Regions from separate parts of the Mesorhizobium sp. M7A.F.Ca.US.002.01.1.1 genome, predicted to be linked through region 3. Evidence: riboswitches for the same ligand, from Rfam matches in the RefSeq annotation. Region 3 holds a riboswitch; each other region holds the start of a gene.
The links. Region 3 has a riboswitch for cobalamin ahead of bluB (5,6-dimethylbenzimidazole synthase). Riboswitches for the same ligand answer to the same signal wherever they lie in the genome.
Positions count from the first base shown of each region.

Region 1 (5,902 bases), on a different contig from region 3:
CGGCGGCAGCACTTCGATGCCGGTGATGCGGCCGGTGGCCAAATCCCATTGCGGCCGGCAGCCCATCAGCGCCAGGCCTTGAGCGATCTCCTCGCCGCCGGTGCGCAGCGATGCCGAGCCCCAGAGATCGATGACCAGCGAGCGTGGCCAGTCGCCATGCGACTGCATGTAGCCGCGCACGACTTCCTCCGCCGCTGCCCTGCCCAAATCATAGGCGGTCGGCGTCGGCATGGTGCGCGGGTCCGAGGTGAACAAATTGCGGCCGGTGGGCAAGACGTCCGAGCGGCCGCGCGCAGGCGCGCCGGCCGGACCGGCCTTGACGTGGCCGCCATCGAGCGCGGCAAGCAGCGCCGCCTTCTCGGCTTCAGCGCTCTGGCGGCGCATGGCGTCGGGCTCATCCTCCGGAGCGCGGCCATAGATATGCAGCCCGTCCTTGATGGCGAAATCCTTGAGATCGCAAAGCCAGGCGTCGATGCGGCGCAGCGCCTCGTCCGGCGCGTCGGTCGTGGCGACGCCGGCTTCGGAGGCGAGACCGGTTTTTTGCGCGGTGTCGACGATCAGTTTCGCCAGTCGGTCACGGCGGCGACGGTCGAGCCCGTCGGCCTGGGCATATTCATCGACCAGCCGCTCGAGCTTGTGCTGGTTTTCGTTCAGCCCGGCGCCGGTCAGCGGTGGCGGCAAATGGCCAAGGGTGACGGCGGCAATGCGCCGCTTGGCCTGCGCCGCTTCGCCCGGGTTGGAGACGATGAAGGGATAGATGACGGGCAGGGGACCGGTGACGATCTCCGGAAAGCAGTTTTCCGACAGAGCAACGGTTTTGCCCGGCAGCCATTCAAGCGTGCCATGGGCGCCGACATGGACCAGCGCGTGGACGCCGAGCGACTTGCGCAGCCAGAGGCCGAAGGCGATCAGCGCATGGCGCGGGGGCAGCGTCGGGTCGTGGTAGTCGGCGCGGCGGTCGACGGAGCGGCCGCGGTCGGGGGCGAGGGCGATGGTGACGTTGCCGAAGGTGGCGGCGCGGAAGGGGAAGCTTCCGCGCAAACCTGTTTCGTCTTCCGCTTTGCCCCAAGCGGCTTCGACCGCAGTGATTGCCGCAGTCGGCAACTCCGTCGAGAAGGCAATGTAGTTATCTAAGGCCAATCCAGTATCGCTGGCTTCCAGCAAATCCAGCAACCCACGCGGCGTCTGCGGAATCCCCTCAATCACATAGCCCTGCTCCTTCAGGTCATGCAGCATGGCGAGCACGCTGGACGGCACGTCGAGGCCCACGGCATAGCCGGTTCGACCAGGGGCACTGGGATAATCCGGGATCAGGATCGCCAGCTTGCGCCCGGCGCGGGGTGTCTCCTGCAACTTGATGAAGGCCGCGACGCGGTCAGCGACCTGCGCCACGCGATCCGGTTCCGGCCGGTTGGCGAAGGCGCGGTGGCCAAGCGCGGGATCGGTCTCGGTCTCGCCCTTGAAGGAAATGGCGCCGGCGAGGACGCGGCCGTCGAGTTCGGGCAGCACGACATGCATGGCGAGGTCGGCGGGTGCCAGGCCACGCTGGTTGTTTTGCCAGATGTCGCGGCGGGTGGTGGCGACGATGACCTGGAAGACAGGCACGCCGGCGCGGTCGAACAGCGTTTCGATGCCGGGTTCGGCGCCTGAGGCGAAAGCGGTCGCGGTGATGATGGCGGCGGGCTTCAGCGCCGTCAGTGCTGTTTGCACGAATGCCAGGGATGCCGGGTCCTTGAGGCTGGAGACGAAGATCGGGACTGGGTCGATGCCGCGCTGCCGCAGCGCTTCAACAAGCGCATCGATGGGCGCGACATCGGCGGCCAGCAGCATCGAGCGATAGACCAGGATGGGGATGATAGGAGCGTTGACGTTGTAAGCGCCAGCATTCGATAAGTCCGGCTTCTCCACAACTCCACATCCAGGCACGTAAAAACCAGCTTTCGGCACCACCACCGGGCCGATAACTTCCGCATCCGACCCCGCCAGCCGCGCCAATTTCCGCACCAGTGCGCTCATATTCGCCGGGCCGCCCTCGCGGAAATAGTCGAGCAGGCCGTCCAACTCCTCGCGCGGCAGCGTCGAGGCTTCGATCAGGCGCAGATCCTCGTCGCGGCATTCGCCGGGCAGCAGCGCCAGTTTTATGCCGCGTTCGCGGGCGGTCGAGGCAAGCTGGTCGCAGCCGTAGCGCCACCAGTCGTAGCCGCCGAGGATGCGCACGAGGATGATCTTGGCATGGCGGGCGACGCTGTCGACCCAGAGGTCGACGGACATGGGATGGCGCAGGTCGCGCAGTGCGGCCAGCCGCATCGAGGGCAGGCGGTCGGCATCGGTCCTCCACGCCGCCGCCAGTCCGGCGAGGTCGCTGTCGGTGAAGGACAGCGCCACGATATCCGCCGGCGTCTGCCGCAGATCGACCGGCTCGGCGAGGTCGTCGAGCGAGGCGGATGTCGTGGTTAGGATGTGCATCGCAATCCGTGTCCGAAATCAGCCGGCGAGTATACGCTCGATCGCCGGGCGGTTCAGCCCTTTCAGGCCGATGACGACGAGGCGCGAGCGGCGGTCGTCCTGCGCGGTCCAGGCGCGGTCATAGTAATGATTGACGAGGGGCCCGACGGCCTGCAGCAGCAGCCGCATCGGCTTGCCGCCGACCTCGACGAAGCCTTTTACACGCAGCACGTTCTCTTCCTCGGCGACGGTGGCGACGCGTTTTGCCAGTTCATCGGGATTGGCGACCGAGGCTATGTCGACAATGAAGGTGTCGAAGTCGTCATGCTCGTGGTCGAAGGCGCCGTCATGATGGGATTTGCGGTTCTCGATGTCGTCCTCGACGGCGAGACCGAGCCCGAGCAGCACGGAGGGATCGACCTTGCCATGCGAGGTCGGCACGATCTTCACTGCGCGGGCGGAGTGTTCGCCAATGATGGCATTGGCGCGGGCGGTGCCGGCGGCGTCCATCAGGTCGCTCTTCGACAGGATGATCAGGTCGGCGCAGGCGATCTGGTCCTCGAACAGTTCTTCCACCGGATCGTCGTGGTCGAGCGTCTCGTCCCCGGCGCGCTGCGCCTGGAGGGCCTCCATGTCGTTGGCGACGCGGCCTTCGGCCAATGCCGGTCCGTCGACCACGGCGATGACGCCATCGACGGTCACCCGGCTTTTCACGCTCGGCCACTGAAAGGCCTGGACCAGCGGCTTGGGCAGTGCCAGGCCCGAGGTTTCGATCAGGATATGGTCGACCTTCGGCGTCAGCGACAGGATTTGGTCGAGCGCCGGGACGAAATCATCGGCGACAGTGCAGCAGATACAGCCATTGGCCAGTTCTACGATGTTTTCCTCGGGGCAGGTGTCGATACCGCATCCCTTGAGGATCTCGCCATCGATGCCGATGTCGCCGAATTCGTTGACGATGATGGCGATGCGCTTGCCGCCGGCGTTTTCCAGGAGATGGCGGACCAGCGTCGTCTTGCCGGCGCCGAGGAAGCCGGTGACGACGGTGCAGGGAACGCGGGATACGGAAGTGGTCATGGTCAATCCTTCAGCATGTCGATGGGTGGAATGCGGGCCACGAGGCCGCGCTTGAGGCTATCGGGGCGGCCACGCCACGGGATCAGGCCATCTTTCGAGGTGGCGAAGAGCTTTGCGCCTGTCACGAGGTCGGCGCCGCTGGTCGCGGTCAGGTCGCCGAAGACATAGCTCCAGCAGCCGTCGCGCAGGATCGCGGCGCTGAGGCGCCGCTTGCAATTGCCAAGGCATTCGACGCTGCGGATGCGGATATCGTCGCCAGCGGCGGCGCGGCGCGTGTCGTCCGTCAGCAACTCGCCGGCGCGGGGATGAGCGTCGGAGCCGGTCTCATTGCGGCAGGAGCCGCAGACGATGATGGTGACGCCGGCCAAGGCATCATCATGGCCGGACGAAATATCCGCTGTGCCAGCCGAAAAACTGCTGTCGTGGTCCAAAGATCGGGCTCCTTGCCCGGAAACCCGCCGGGCGATCGGATTCTACAGTCGCAGACGGCAGGTCTCCTGGCTCGCGAGTCATCGCCTTGGGTAGCCGCCTTCCCGGGAATTCCCAGTGGTTTTCGGCCTTGGCTCTTCGCTTACAGTTGCGGGGACAGCCGCGGATTTGGGATTTTGCCCCGCACCGCATTCCCTCTTAGCCCTTGCCGTTGCGGGCAAGGGACCATCTGGAACCGGATTTAGGCTTTTGCGGGCGGCGGTGTCAACGCGAGCTTACGACACCGCTATGTCGGCCAGCGCCGGCCCCAAATCCCCGGCAGGCGTCACTTCGATGCGTTCGAGCCCGAGCCAACCCTGCATCTGCTTCAATTCCTCGAACAGCTCCGCAGCGGTTTCAGGCGGCGCACCGGGCTCCGCATAGGCTGCATGGACGCGCAGTATGCTGGCCGGGCGATCGGCCTTGAGGTCGACGCGTGCCACGATCCTGTCGCCGAGCAGGAACGGCAGGACATAATAGCCGTATTGCCGCTTGTCGGCCGGCGTGTAGATCTCAATGCGGTAGTGGAAGTCGAACAGCCGCTCTGTGCGCGAGCGTTCGAAGACGACAGGATCGAACGGCGCCAGCAGGGCGCGGGCCTCGATCTTGCGCGGCAGACGCGCGTCTTTATGAAGATAGGCGGGCTTGTCCCACCCTTCGACGCGCACCGGCAGCAACTCGCCCGTTTCAACCAGTTCCTCCAGCCGGCCTTTCATATCGGCCGGCGACAGGCGGAAATAATCGCGCAAATCGCCTGAAGTCGCCACGCCGTGGGCGCGGGCGGAAATGCGCAGCAATTCGCGGTGCGCGTCCTCAGGCGTCGGCACCGGCAGGTCGAGGATCGCCTGCGGCAGCACGCGCTCGGGCAGGTCATAGAAGCGCTCGAAACCGCGGCGGTGCGCCGTGGTGATGCGGCCGGCCCAGAACAGCCATTCGAAGGCGTGTTTGGCATGGCTCCAGCCCCACCAGCCGCCCGAACCTTTCTGGCCCTCCAGCGCGGAAGCGGCGATCGGGCCGCGCTCGGCGACCTCGCGGTAGATCTCTTCGATGTAGGCGGCGTGCTCGCGGCCCCATTTGGCGAGACCCAGATACATTTCCTCGCCCCGCTCGGCGCGCTGCATGCGCCAGCGCATCAGCGGGTATGTCTCGACCGGCAGGAAGGAGGCCTCGTGCGCCCAATATTCGAAAACCATGCGCTTGCGCGTCACGGCCGCGTTGTCGAGCAGCGAGAACGGGTAGGGGCCAAGGCGCGAATAGAGCGGCATATAATGAGCGCGCACCACCGCGCTGACGGAATCGATCTGCAACAGGCCGGTGCGGGAGAGCGTGCGGGCAAAATGCCGGCGGTCGGGCGTGCCGGTCGGGCGAGGATCGAGGAACCCTTGGGCGGCAAGGGCGATGCGCCGGGCCATCGGGAGCGAGATCTTTTCCTTCATGCAGGTATCACTTTGACGTGTTTTGACCGAGGGTCGAATGGCTGATTCCAACCCATGCTAGCAGGGTTTTGGCGGCATCCATGTCAGGAGGGAAAAGTGGAGTAAAAAGCGAAGGAAATCAAACAGGAGCGGATCGGACCAGTTTGCCGCGATATGCCGTCCAGGTCGATGTTTTGAACAAGGTTTGACTTGCTTCGCTGGAAGTGCTGCGCTAACCCTCGCCGCGTTGCAGCATAGGCCCTTAAAACGGTTCAGCGGTTAAACTGTCACGCTTCCGCATTAGGGTCCGGTGCTGTAATCAACGTGGATTGGCGCCAACGGAAAGCCGAGCATGAACGCACTCTTGAGCTCATACCTGCCCATCGTCCTGTTCATAGGCGTGGCGCTGGTTGTCGGCCTGGCGCTGCTGGCCGCGCCCTTCCTGGTGGCCTACCGCAATCCCGATCCCGAAAAGCTTTCCGCCTACGAGTGCGGTT
Region 1 covers NZ_RZQE01000222.1:1,595-7,496, reverse strand. The annotation lists gene cobN (cobaltochelatase subunit CobN) at 1-2,466, opposite strand, end outside; gene cobW (cobalamin biosynthesis protein CobW) at 2,485-3,522, opposite strand; gene EN932_RS20655 (DUF1636 family protein) at 3,525-3,953, opposite strand; cobalamin riboswitch at 3,992-4,196, opposite strand; gene EN932_RS20650 (winged helix-turn-helix domain-containing protein) at 4,227-5,426, opposite strand; gene EN932_RS20645 (NADH-quinone oxidoreductase subunit A) at 5,758-5,902, shown strand, end outside.
Region 1: linked by a shared signal. The riboswitch ahead of EN932_RS20655 (DUF1636 family protein) and the one ahead of bluB (5,6-dimethylbenzimidazole synthase) in region 3 are both predicted to bind cobalamin.

Region 2 (5,902 bases), on a different contig from region 3:
TGGGAATCGGCTGTTAGTTGTTGCCGAAGAGGTTGCGGTCAGCACCCTGGGCAGGCGCCTGAGCAGCCGGTTCCGACTTCTTGGTCGAAGCGGTGTACGAGCTGTCGACAGCAGTGGCTGCCGCGGCGTTCGAACCGTAGTGGTCGCTACCAGCGAAGGCGCTGCCGGAAATGGCCAGAAGGGCTGCGGCAGTGAGAATGATCTTTTTCATTTTTGGTACTCCAGTATCGTCTTTTTTCCGTCCGTCTAGCGGCGTGTCTTGGAAATGAAATCGCGTCGTTCGGACAGCCCCGATGTGGGAGGGCAAGGTCGTCTTTTCCAATCACGAAGTTGTTCCGTGTGGACCATGAATCCCCACCTTGAAATTGTGCCAATGGAATCTAAGGATGCATTTTTCTTCTTCATATCAGTGTGTTAGGTGTAGCCACCTGATGGATCACTGACTGTTTCAGAGGCCCAGCGTTCACACCGTCCTGCACGCACCGTCAACAGAAACGAACCGTTCGGTTCGATTTTAGGGCGAGCTAATAGTCACTTTTCGAAACCATTAACCTTTTTTGACCCCCCGCGAAGGGTCGGATTCGGAAAGATCGCAGCCGGCAAATGGCCGCCCGGGAGGTGGGATCTCGGCCCGCGACGAGCTGCAGTAGCGTTTCGCATGCCGTGTCGCGCCGCATGGATACGATGTCGTTTTCATGCCGACGGCGCGCCCGCGATCGTGGTTAGATCATACCATCTCAGGTGCCGCTTCGTGACGACGAGGCGGAGAATTGGGAAGCCGGTCAGAATCCGGCGCTGCCCCCGCAACGGTGGTGGAGTTCAAGTCGCAACGGGAGACCACTGGGCAACCGCCTGGGAAGGTGTCGCGATGGTCCGCAAGGACAACTCCAGAGCCCGGAAACCAGCCCGAGATTTTTAGACTCGACTGATCGCGGTGGGCGGTCAAGAGGTGGATAGCGCATGTCCGGCACACAGCCGGCCTGTGTTTCAATCCTTCCTCCATCACCACCAGTTCAGTCCTTAGAAACGAGGACAGGACATGGATATCCGCAACGACATGCTGAGGCTCCTGAAGGGGCGCCGGCAAGGCTTTTCGCTGGAGCAGCCCTTCTACACCGATCCGGACTACTTCAAGCTCGACATGGAGCTGATCTGGTATCGCGACTGGCTGTTCATCGGCCATGATTGCGAACTGCCGAAGCCGGGCAGCTACATCACCGTGCAGGTCGGCGATTATCCGGTCGTCCTTGTCCGCGACCAGCACGGCAAGATCAACGCCTTCCACAATTCCTGCCGCCATCGCGGCAGCCGCGTGTGCAACACGGAGAAGGGTACCGCGGCAAAGCTCGTCTGCCCGTATCATCAGTGGACCTACGAGCTGGACGGCCGCCTGCTGTTTGCCCGCCAGATGGCCGACGGTTTCGACAAGAGTGATTTCGGCCTGAAGCCGGTCGCCTGCGAGAGCGTCGGCGGCTACATCTTCATCTGCCTGGCCAAGGAACCGGCAGATTTCGCGCCGATGCGGGCGATGATCGAACCCTATCTTTTGCCGCACCGGCTGCGTGAAGCAAAGATCGCCTTCGAGAGCACGATCGTCGAGAAGGGCAACTGGAAGCTGGTCTGGGAAAACAACCGCGAGTGCTACCACTGCGCCGCCAATCATCCCGAGTTGTGCAAGACCTTCCCCGAGGCTCCAACCATAACCGGCGTCCATGGCGCCGACAGCGACCCTGAAATGGTCGCACACTGGGCCAGATGCGAGGCATCAGGCTTGCCGAGCAAATTCCGCATCGATCCGGCAGGGCAGTACCGCGCCACCCGCGCGCCCTTGCTGCGCGATGCCGTCAGCTACACCATGACGGGAAAACGGGCGGTCCAGAAGAACCTGTCCGACAGCGTTTCAACCGACCGCATCGGCTCCTTGCTGCTCTATCACTATCCGACGACCTGGAACCATATCCTCGGCGACCACGCCGTTACCTTCCGCGTGCTGCCGATCAGTGCCACGGAAACCGCGGTGACAACGAAATGGCTCGTCCACAAGGATGCGGTCGAAGGCGTCGACTACGACCTCGCTGAGCTCACCCATGTCTGGACCGAGACCAACGACCAGGACCGCCGCATCGTCGAGGAAAACGCCTTCGGCATCCTGTCGCCTGCCTATGAACCAGGCCCCTATTCGGAGCTGCATGAGGGCGGCGTGATCCAGTTCGTCGAGTGGTACGCGTCGTTCATCGGGCCGCGCCTTGCCGAAGGCGGCCGGCCGGCCCTGCGCAGCGTCGCCTAGCCCAGGGGATAAGAGGATGAATGCGATGACGGACCTTGGCCTCTATCGCCATCTCGACCAGATGACGCCCTGGAACGACAGGCTGCAGGTGCTGGAAGTGATCGGCGTCAGCGACGAAGCGCCTGACGTGAAGACCTTCACCTTCCGCTCCGACAACCAGACCTGGTTCCGCTACAAACCGGGGCAGTTCGTGACTCTGGAACTGCCGACATCGGACGGGCCGCTGATGCGCACCTACACGCTGTCGTCCTCGCCGTCGCGGCCGTTCTCGATCGCGGTGACGGTCAAGGCGCAGGCGGGCAGCACCGGTACGCGCTGGATGTTCGACCATCTGACGCCCGGTTCGCACGTCAAGGCCTATGGGCCGACCGGCGACTTCTCGCTGCATAGCCACCCGGCCGCCAAATATCTGTTCATTTCGGCCGGTTCCGGCGTGACGCCGATGATGTCGATGCTGCGCTGGCTGAACGACTGCGCGCCATGGACCGATGTCGGCTTCGTCAACTGCGCGCGCCGCCCGGAAGAGATCATTTTCCGCAAGGAGCTCGAACTGCTCGGCAGCCGCATGCCTGGGCTGTCGCTCGGCTTCATGATCGAGGAGCGGTCGAGCCGCGAGGGCTGGTTCGGCCATATGGGCCGCATCGACGCGATCCGGCTGCCATTGCTGGCGCCCGATTTCCGCGAGCGCGAGATTTTCTGCTGCGGCCCCGATCCTTTCATGCGCGCCGTGCGTGGCATGCTGGACGCAGCCGGCTTCGACATGACGAAATACCATCAGGAAAGCTTTGCCGCGCCTGCCGTGGAGGAGATCCCGGCGCCGTTCTCGCCGCCGGCGGAAGACGGCGCCGCTGCCACCGTGGAGGCCGTGACACCGATCCGGTTCTCGCATTCCGATGTCGATGCCGAATGCGTCGCCGGCCAGACGGTGCTGCAGACGGCACGCGCCTCGGGGGTGCGGATTCCCGCCGCCTGCGAGTTCGGCCTGTGCGGCACCTGCAAGGTGAGGAAGGTCGCGGGCGACGTCGAGATGAGCCACAATGGCGGCATCCTCGATCACGAAATCGAGGACGGCTTTATCCTCGCCTGTTGCTCGAAGCCGCTTTCGGCGCTTGAAATCGAGGCGTGACCGGCAGGCACGGTCAGAGACTGTCCATGCCCGCGCGGCCTGCAGCTGCGCTCGGCCGGGCCTACGCCATCTTGCCAAAAACCCTGCAAATGGTTAGACGCCTGCAACGGTGGGGTTGACCGTAGGGGCCGAAGATCATCTCCGCGGCCTGCTTCGGCGGGGAGCAAACATGCGACAATCCGGCGTATATGCCATTGCCAGCAAGGATATCGTCTTTGAATCCTTCGATGGCGAAGCCGTCGTTCTCGACCTGACCACCGGTAAATATTTCGGCTTCTCTGATTCAGGCAGCAGGCTTTGGGATGCACTGTCGTCCGGCGTGCCTGCCTCCGAACTGGTCGGCGCCGCGACCGGGATTGGCGCCCTCGATGCCGCCGCGATTGACGGCTTTGTTTCACAATTGCTCGAATTCGGTTTGCTGGCGGCCGCAACCGATGGCGTGGCAAGACCGGTTCCCAGCGAATTGCTGGCTCAGCTCGCCGCTGCCGGCGAGCCCCTCAAGGTCGACATCCATGACGACCTTGCCGACCTCATTGTCGTCGATCCCATCCACGAGGTCGAGGAGCCCCTCGGCTGGCCCGCAGTGAAGCAGGCCAACTGAGGCGCCCGCCAGGCTCTCGTTGCCGGACAGCTCCGGAACAGGCAGACCATGCCAAACGTCACTCTCGAAAACCTGACTGACTACGCACGTCATGTCCTGGCGCAAGCGCAGAGCAGCGCCGCGCATTATCCACTGACCTGCAAGGTGGGCTTGCCGCATCTGGAGTTGACCACTCATGTGAGTGCCGGCGCGTTGGCGGATGCCTTCGCTCATGGCTTTGTCACGGCTGCGGACAACCGAGCGCCTGCCGACATCTGCCGCATCTTCGTCGCACATCCCGGCATTGACGGCATCGCGGCACCGGCCAGATGGGGCCAAGGACCCTTCACGCAGCATGGCTTCGCCACCAGGCTGGCGGAAGCCGGATTGCGCGGCAACCATTTCCATGACCTGGATTTCTGGCAGTTCTATGATCCGCAACGTCGCGTTGGCGTGCAATTGATGGCCTCGGCCGATGCCTTTCCACCGTGGGAGCCGGGAGCGCCGCTGCGCCCCTTCCTCCATTGGGAATATGCGGCACGTGGCATGCGGCTGGCCCATGCGGGGACGCTCGGCACCAAAGGCAGGGGCGTACTGCTGGCCGGCGCGGGCGGCGCCGGGAAATCCGGGACCGTCGCCGCCGGCCTCCTCCACGGGCTGGACAGCGTCGGCGACGATTATGTGCTGGTCGACCTCTCCAACGGCGTGACTGCCCGCCCGTTGTTTTCAACACTCAAGCAGGATCCCCAGGGATTCGCGCGACTTGGGCTGAAGCACCGGCTGAAGGCGCACGGTCCGCTCAACTGGCAAGGCAAGCATGCTTTTCACATTGACGACATTGCGCCACGGCCGGTGCCCGAAACTCTGGACATCGTTGCGCTGGTGGTGCCACATATCGGCGGAGGCGAGGCAAGTTCGATCGTGCCGGTGTCGCGCAGGGATGCCATGATTGCCTTGGCGCCGTCCGGCATAGCGCAGATGCCGGGCGAGCGGGAGAGCGGCTTTCGCTTCTTCAGCGACCTGACCCGCCTGCTGCCGTGCTATCGTCTGTCGCTGGGGACGCAGCCACAGGAGATAGCCGGCACGATTGCGGACTTTCTTGTGCGGGGCGCTTCGTGAAACTGAGCGTGATAATGCCCGTCTACAACCGTGAGCGCTATGTCGTTTCGGCATTGCGCTCGCTGGTGCGGCAGCGGGACGCCGCCGATCTCGACATCATCGTCATCGACGACGGTTCGACCGACGGCTCTGCTGAGGCCGTACGCTCGATGATGCGCGAAAACCCCTGCATCCGACTCTTCCAGCAATCGAACATGGGCGTGGCCAGGGCGCGCAACGCCGGGCTGCGGCAACTGCCGCCGGATGCGGAGTTCGTGTCATTCCTGGATTCTGACGACATCTCGCTGGCCGGACGGTTCAAGGCCGATCTCGCCCGCTTCGAGGCTACCTCCGGGCTTGAGCTAACCTATTCGCTGATGACGCTGGTCGACCGGATCGACGACGAGAAGCTCGAGCCGGAGGCGGACTGCTGTACCATGACGCTTCGCGGAATTTCGCTGAGCACCGCTCTCTTCAGTCGAACGCTTGTCGATCGCATCGGCCATTTCGACGAGGACTTTGAGCAGTCCGAGGACACGGATTATCTGTTGCGAGTCTTCGAAACCGGTCCGCGCTACGAATTGCCGAACACCGTCGCGATCTACTACCGACGCCACGCCGGAAATGTCACCAAGGAACATAGCGGCAGGGTCCGCAACCACTTGCGTGCAATCCACAAGTCGATGCGGCGGCGCAAGGCCGATCCGTCACGGCGAGAGGTCCAGGGCATCTTCGAATTGAAGAGTCCCGCCGATTGGCGGATGCCATGATGCTCGACACAATCGGCTCGGATCAGCCAAGCCCGCAACGC
Region 2 covers NZ_RZQE01000183.1:4,829-10,730, reverse strand. The annotation lists gene EN932_RS18590 (DUF680 domain-containing protein) at 14-211, opposite strand; cobalamin riboswitch at 723-925, shown strand; gene EN932_RS18585 (aromatic ring-hydroxylating dioxygenase subunit alpha) at 1,040-2,287, shown strand; gene EN932_RS18580 (hybrid-cluster NAD(P)-dependent oxidoreductase) at 2,313-3,413, shown strand; gene EN932_RS18575 (PqqD family protein) at 3,583-4,014, shown strand; gene EN932_RS18570 (serine kinase) at 4,063-5,112, shown strand; gene EN932_RS18565 (glycosyltransferase family A protein) at 5,109-5,861, shown strand.
Region 2: linked by a shared signal. The riboswitch ahead of EN932_RS18585 (aromatic ring-hydroxylating dioxygenase subunit alpha) and the one ahead of bluB (5,6-dimethylbenzimidazole synthase) in region 3 are both predicted to bind cobalamin.

Region 3 (5,902 bases):
CATCTCTGAGGCGGAGATTCGGGGCACATGTGGGATTTCGAGATCGGCCGGTCGGTGTCCATCATGATGCGGACCTGGCCGTTCATCGTCTTTCGTATGATCGTCTATTTCGGCATCACGCTGGCCTACATCATGGCGACCGGCACCGGTGCCTCGGTCGGCTATGGTGTCGGCCATATCTCCACCGATCCCGACGGGCCCATGTCCTTTGCCCTGTGGGGCGGCGTGGTCGGGTTTGGCATCGTCTCGATCGCGGTCTACTGGATCCGTGAATACATCCTCTATATCGTCAAGGCCGGCCACATCGCCGTCATGGTTCATCTGATCGACGGCCGCGACATTCCCGGCGGTCAGGACCAGATCGCCTACGCCAGGGATGTCGTCACCCAGCGTTTTGCCGAGGCCAATATCCTTTTCGTCGTCGACCAACTCGTCAAGGGTGCCATCCGCGCCATCACCGGCCTGCTCGGCGGTATCGCCGCCTTCCTGCCGATACCGGGCCTGAGCGGCCTGGTCTCCTTCATCAACACGGTGATCCGCCTGTCGCTGACCTATGTCGACGAGATCATCCTCGGCTACAACATCCGCATCAATTCAGCCTCACCCTTCGAGACGGCGCGCCAAGGCGTCGTGCTCTATGCCCAGAACGGCAAGGTCATGGTCAAGAACGCCGTCTGGCTGGCGGTCATCATGTGGGGCGTGTCGTTCGTCATCTTTCTGATGATGCTGGCGCCTGCCGGCGCCATTCTGTTCCTGATGCCCGGCCAGCTCGCCGGCTGGGCCTTCGTGCTCGCCATCGTCTTCGCCTGGGCGTTCAAGGCGGCCTTCATCGAGCCTTTCGCCATCGCTTGCCTGATGCAGGTCTATTTCAAGACCATCGCGGGCCAGGTGCCGGATCCGGCCTGGGACGCCCGGTTGGCCGAGGCGTCGTCGAAGTTCAGGGAGCTCAAGGACAAGGCGCTCGCCTCCTTCGGCGGTTCGCGCTGGGGTACGGCCGGCGCCACACCCTGATCGGCCGGGCAGGTGGTGTCTGGTGAGGCAGAAACGGTGTTGAGGCGCGCCACGGTGGACTTGAGCTGTGCCTCGCCTTGCCCGGAAAACGTCTCGCTCATGATCAGTTCCGGCAGCGGCAGCCGCCGTCCCCAACCATGCGTTTCAAGGTCCGGTTTGGAAGCGAACTCGGAAACACGGCCGACGCAGAGATAGGCGATTGGCGTTACGTGATCCGGAATGGCCAACAGCCGCTTCAGCGCCTCAGCCTCGATGATGCTCACCCAGCCGACGCCAACGCCCTCGGCACGCGCGGCCAGCCAGAAATTCTGCACCGCGCAGACGGTGCTGTAGAGATCCATCTCCGGATTGTGCCAGCGTCCCAGCGGCGAACCCTTCGAGCGCTGCCGGTCGCAAGTGATGCAGATGTTGAGCGCGCTTTCGCAGATGCCTTCCAGCTTGAGCTTGCGGTACAGCGCCTGTTTTTCCGCCTCGATCGCCGGCAGTTCCTGCTCGCGCGCGGCCAGGAACAGGTCGCGCACCTCCGCTCGTCGTCCGGCATCGCGAATGACAATGAAATTCCATGGCTGCATGAAGCCGACCGATGGCGCGTGATGGGCGGCAAGCAGCAGCCGCGCCAGCACGTCGTCATCGATCGCGTTGGGCAGGAAATGGCTGCGCACGTCGCGCCGCGTGAACATGGCGCGATAGACCGCATCGCGCGCATTCTGGTCGAATCCATCGTCAATGGCAGCGGTCATATGTTCCGGCATCGCTTGTCCCCTTGCGATTGCAGATTCAAAACGGTCAGAGCGTACGCTGTGCGTCCAAATGGACGCACGTCGCTCTGATGCCACCCGCCCGACCATGCGGATGACGATGCCTGCCAGGCCGGTCTTCTGGCTTGGGATCAACCCGCGTCCGGTGCCTTCCCGTCATCGACAGTGGCATTTACCGGCGCGGTCCCCCTCACAGCGTTGGGCACGCCACGGAATTCAACCGTGTTCCCGATTCTCCCGCTTGCGGCGGGCACCAGGCAGTACCAAGGACTTTACGCCGAAGCGCCGGCGGGGCCAATGCCTGCGGCGACACGAATGGACGCAGGCGCGATTTTCCCCAGTCATCGGCCGCCCGTGCATGGCCTTTGTCGATCGGGGTCACTAGATTAGGACGATGACCACCCGTCTCTACACGCATCCGATCTTCCTCGAGCATCTCACGCCGCCCGGACATCCCGAGCGGCCCGACCGCCTGCGCGCCATCGAGCGCGTGCTCGATGAGGAAGCCTTTGCCGCGCTCGATCGTATCCAGGCGCCGGAAGGCGACGAGGCCACCATCCTCTACGCGCATCCCGCCGATTTCGTCGCCCGCGTGCGCGCCGCCATCCCCGACGAGGGGATTGCCCGCATCGATGCCGACACCACTGCCAGTCCGAAGAGCTGGCAAGCGGCGATCACCGCGATCGGCGCCGCCAACGCCGCCGTCGATGATGTCTTTTCGGGCCGCGCCGACAACGTCTTCGTCGCCGCCCGGCCGCCCGGCCATCATGCCGAAAAGACCACGGCCATGGGCTTCTGCCTGTTCAACACGGCGGCGATCGCGGCGCGTTATGCGCAGAAGAAACACGGTGTCGAGCGCGTTGCCATCGTCGACTGGGACGTGCATCACGGCAATGGCACGCAGGATATTTTCTGGGACGATCCCTCGGTGCTCTATTGCTCGACACACCAGATGCCGCTTTATCCCGGCACCGGAGCGAAGACCGAAACGGGCGCCGGCAATATCGTCAACGCACCGCTGGCGCCGCAGACCGGCAGCGAAGTGTTTCGCGATGCCTTCCTGTCGCGCGTCCTGCCCGCGCTCGACAATTTCGCGCCCGACCTGATCATCATTTCGGCCGGGTTCGACGCGCACCACCGCGATCCGCTGGCCGAGATCAATCTGACCGAGGATGATTTCGACTGGGCGACCGGCCAGTTGATGCAGCGCGCGGCACGCCACAGCGGCAACCGGCTCGTAAGCCTGCTCGAGGGCGGCTACGATCTGCAGGGATTGGCATTTTCGGTCGCCGCCCATGTCGGGCGACTGATGAAAGGATGAATGATGGCTGGTGAGACCAACGAAGACGTCAAGGCGATGAGCTTCGAGCAGGCACTCGATGCGCTGGAGAAGATCGTCGATGATCTGGAGCGTGGCGACGTGCCGCTCGACCAGTCGATCAGGATCTATGAACGTGGCGAGGCGCTGAAGGCGCATTGCGACCGGCTGCTGAAGGCCGCCGAGGACAAGGTCGAGAAGATCAGGCTGTCGCGCGACGGCAAGCCGGTTGGAACGGAGCCGCTCGACGCGGATTGAGGCCGGTCCGAACGATGGCCTCGCCTCACCGGTTTTTGGACATGATCATGATCGAGGCTATAACTCGTTCCGATTGAAACAGCTCAAGGACAAGAGGAGATACGGAAGCGATGTGCAGAAACATCAAGACCCTGTTCAATTTTGATCCGCCGGCAACCAATGACGAGGTGCGCGACGCGGCCCTTCAGTTCGTCCGCAAGCTGAGCGGAACGACGCGACCCTCGAAGCAGAACCAGCACGCCTTCGATCATGCCGTCGACGCCATCGCGGCCTCGGCGCGCGAACTGCTCGATTCCCTGGAAACCCATCAGCATCCGCGCAATCGCGAAGAGGTGGCGGCCAAGCTGCGGGCAAAGGCGGCCATCCGCTTTGCCTGATGCGGCCAGGCGGCCTTCGACCACCGACAAGGAGAGTCCATGAGCTTCTTCCCCGGGAAAGACCCTGAGGTGGGCGATGCGTTCGCCAGCGATCAGATCGAATTGATGGTCGTTCCGAACGCCAAGGACATCGGTGGTTTTCAGGTGCGCCGTGCCCTGCCAACGGCAAAAAGGCGGTTGGTCGGTCCGTTCATCTTCTTCGACCGCATGGGTCCCGCGATCCTGCGGGCCGGCCAGGCGCTGGACGTCCGTCCGCATCCGCATATCGGACTGTCGACGGTCACCTATCTGTTCGACGGCAAGATCCGGCACCGCGACTCCCTCGGCACCGAAATGGTCATTCAGCCCGGCGACGTGAATTTGATGACCGCCGGCCGCGGCATCGTCCATTCGGAGCGTACGCCGGAGGAACTGCGTGGCGCGCCGATGTCGATATCCGGCCTGCAGACATGGCTGGCGCTGCCGGACGACAAGGAAGAGGTGGCTCCTGTGTTCGAGAACACAGGAGCGCTCAGGCTTCCCGAGATTGATGCCGAAGGCGTCAACGGGCGCCTCATCATCGGCGATTTCCAAGGATTACGGTCCCCGGTCAGGGCCGATTCGGAGACGCTCTACGCCGACCTGCGCCTGGCGCCCGGCGCCAGCGTGAAAATCCCTGCCGATGCGGAAGAGCGCGCCATTTACACGCTGGAAGGCGAGGTCTCGATTTCGGGCGATGTGTTCCCAGCCGAACGGCTGCTGGTCTTCCGTCCCGGTGACGAGATCGTCGTGTCGTCGCAGACCGGGGCGCATTTCATGCTGTTCGGCGGCGCCTCTCTTGGTTCGAAGCGTTACATCTGGTGGAATTTCGTCTCGTCGTCGAAAGAGCGTATCGAACAGGCGAAAGAGGAATGGAAGACAGGCCGCTTCGACATCGTTCCAGGAGACGAGGAAGAGTTCATTCCGCTGCCGGAAAGCTGATGCCTGTCGCCCAAAGTGGCCCGGTTTTGGGGAAACGACCTGCATAGAAGCAAAAGACCACAGTCTGATCCGCGTCACTGACACGCATTTACTTTCGCCGGCCGGCGGCCTATTTCGCCCATCAACCGAAAGCCTGAGCACCGTGAACGCAACGCCGCATACGCCGCTTCTCGACAAGACCCGCATCCCGGCCGACCTGCGCACGCTTGCCGAGAGTGAGCTGCCGCAACTGGCGTCCGAGCTTCGCGCCGAGCTGGTCGACGCGGTATCCCGCACGGGTGGTCATCTGGGCGCCGGCCTTGGCGTGGTCGAGCTGACAGTGGCGCTGCACTATGTCTTCAACACCCCCGATGATCGGCTGATCTGGGATGTCGGCCACCAGGCCTATCCGCACAAGATCCTGACCGGCCGCCGCGACCGTATCCGCACGCTGCGCCAGGAAGGCGGCCTGTCCGGCTTCACCCGCCGCGCCGAGAGCGAGTACGATCCCTTCGGCGCTGCCCACTCCTCGACATCGATATCGGCCGGCCTCGGCATGGCCGCGGCCCGCGATCTCTCCGGCGGCCGCAACAATGTCATCGCCGTCATCGGCGACGGCGCCATGTCTGCCGGCATGGCCTACGAGGCGATGAACAATGCCGGCGCACTCGATGCACGGCTGATCGTCATTCTCAACGACAACGACATGTCGATCGCGCCGCCAACCGGCGCCATGAGCGCCTATCTGGCGCGGCTGGCCTCCGGCAAGGCCTATATCGGCCTGCGCGATTTCGGCAAAAAACTGACGTCTTATCTCGGCAAGCGCGCGGATCGTGCGATCACAAGGGCGGTCGAGCATGCACGTGGCTACGTCACCGGCGGCACGCTGTTCGAGGAACTCGGCTTCTATCACATCGGCCCGATCGACGGCCACAATCTGGAACATCTGATCCCGGTCCTGAAAAATGTCCGAGACAATGGCGAAGGCCCGGTGCTCATCCATGTCGTCACCCAGAAGGGCAAGGGCTATGCGCCGGCGGAAGCCGCCGCCGACAAATATCACGGCGTCAACAAGTTCGACGTCATCACCGGCGCGCAGGCCAAGGCGCCGGCCAACGCACCGGCCTACACCAAGGTGTTCGCCGAAAGCCTGGTCCAGGAGGGCCGCGAGGACGACCGCATCGTCGCCGTCACCGCAGCCATGCCGAGCGGTACCGGCCTCGACCTGTTCGGCGAAGCGT
Region 3 covers NZ_RZQE01000115.1:4,057-9,958, forward strand. The annotation lists gene EN932_RS14120 (hypothetical protein) at 28-1,011, shown strand; partial or broken gene bluB (5,6-dimethylbenzimidazole synthase) at 1,134-1,859, opposite strand; cobalamin riboswitch at 1,862-2,042, opposite strand; gene EN932_RS14130 (histone deacetylase family protein) at 2,164-3,090, shown strand; gene EN932_RS14135 (exodeoxyribonuclease VII small subunit) at 3,094-3,345, shown strand; gene EN932_RS14140 (DUF2277 domain-containing protein) at 3,456-3,722, shown strand; gene EN932_RS14145 (pirin family protein) at 3,762-4,682, shown strand; gene dxs (1-deoxy-D-xylulose-5-phosphate synthase) at 4,825-5,902, shown strand, end outside.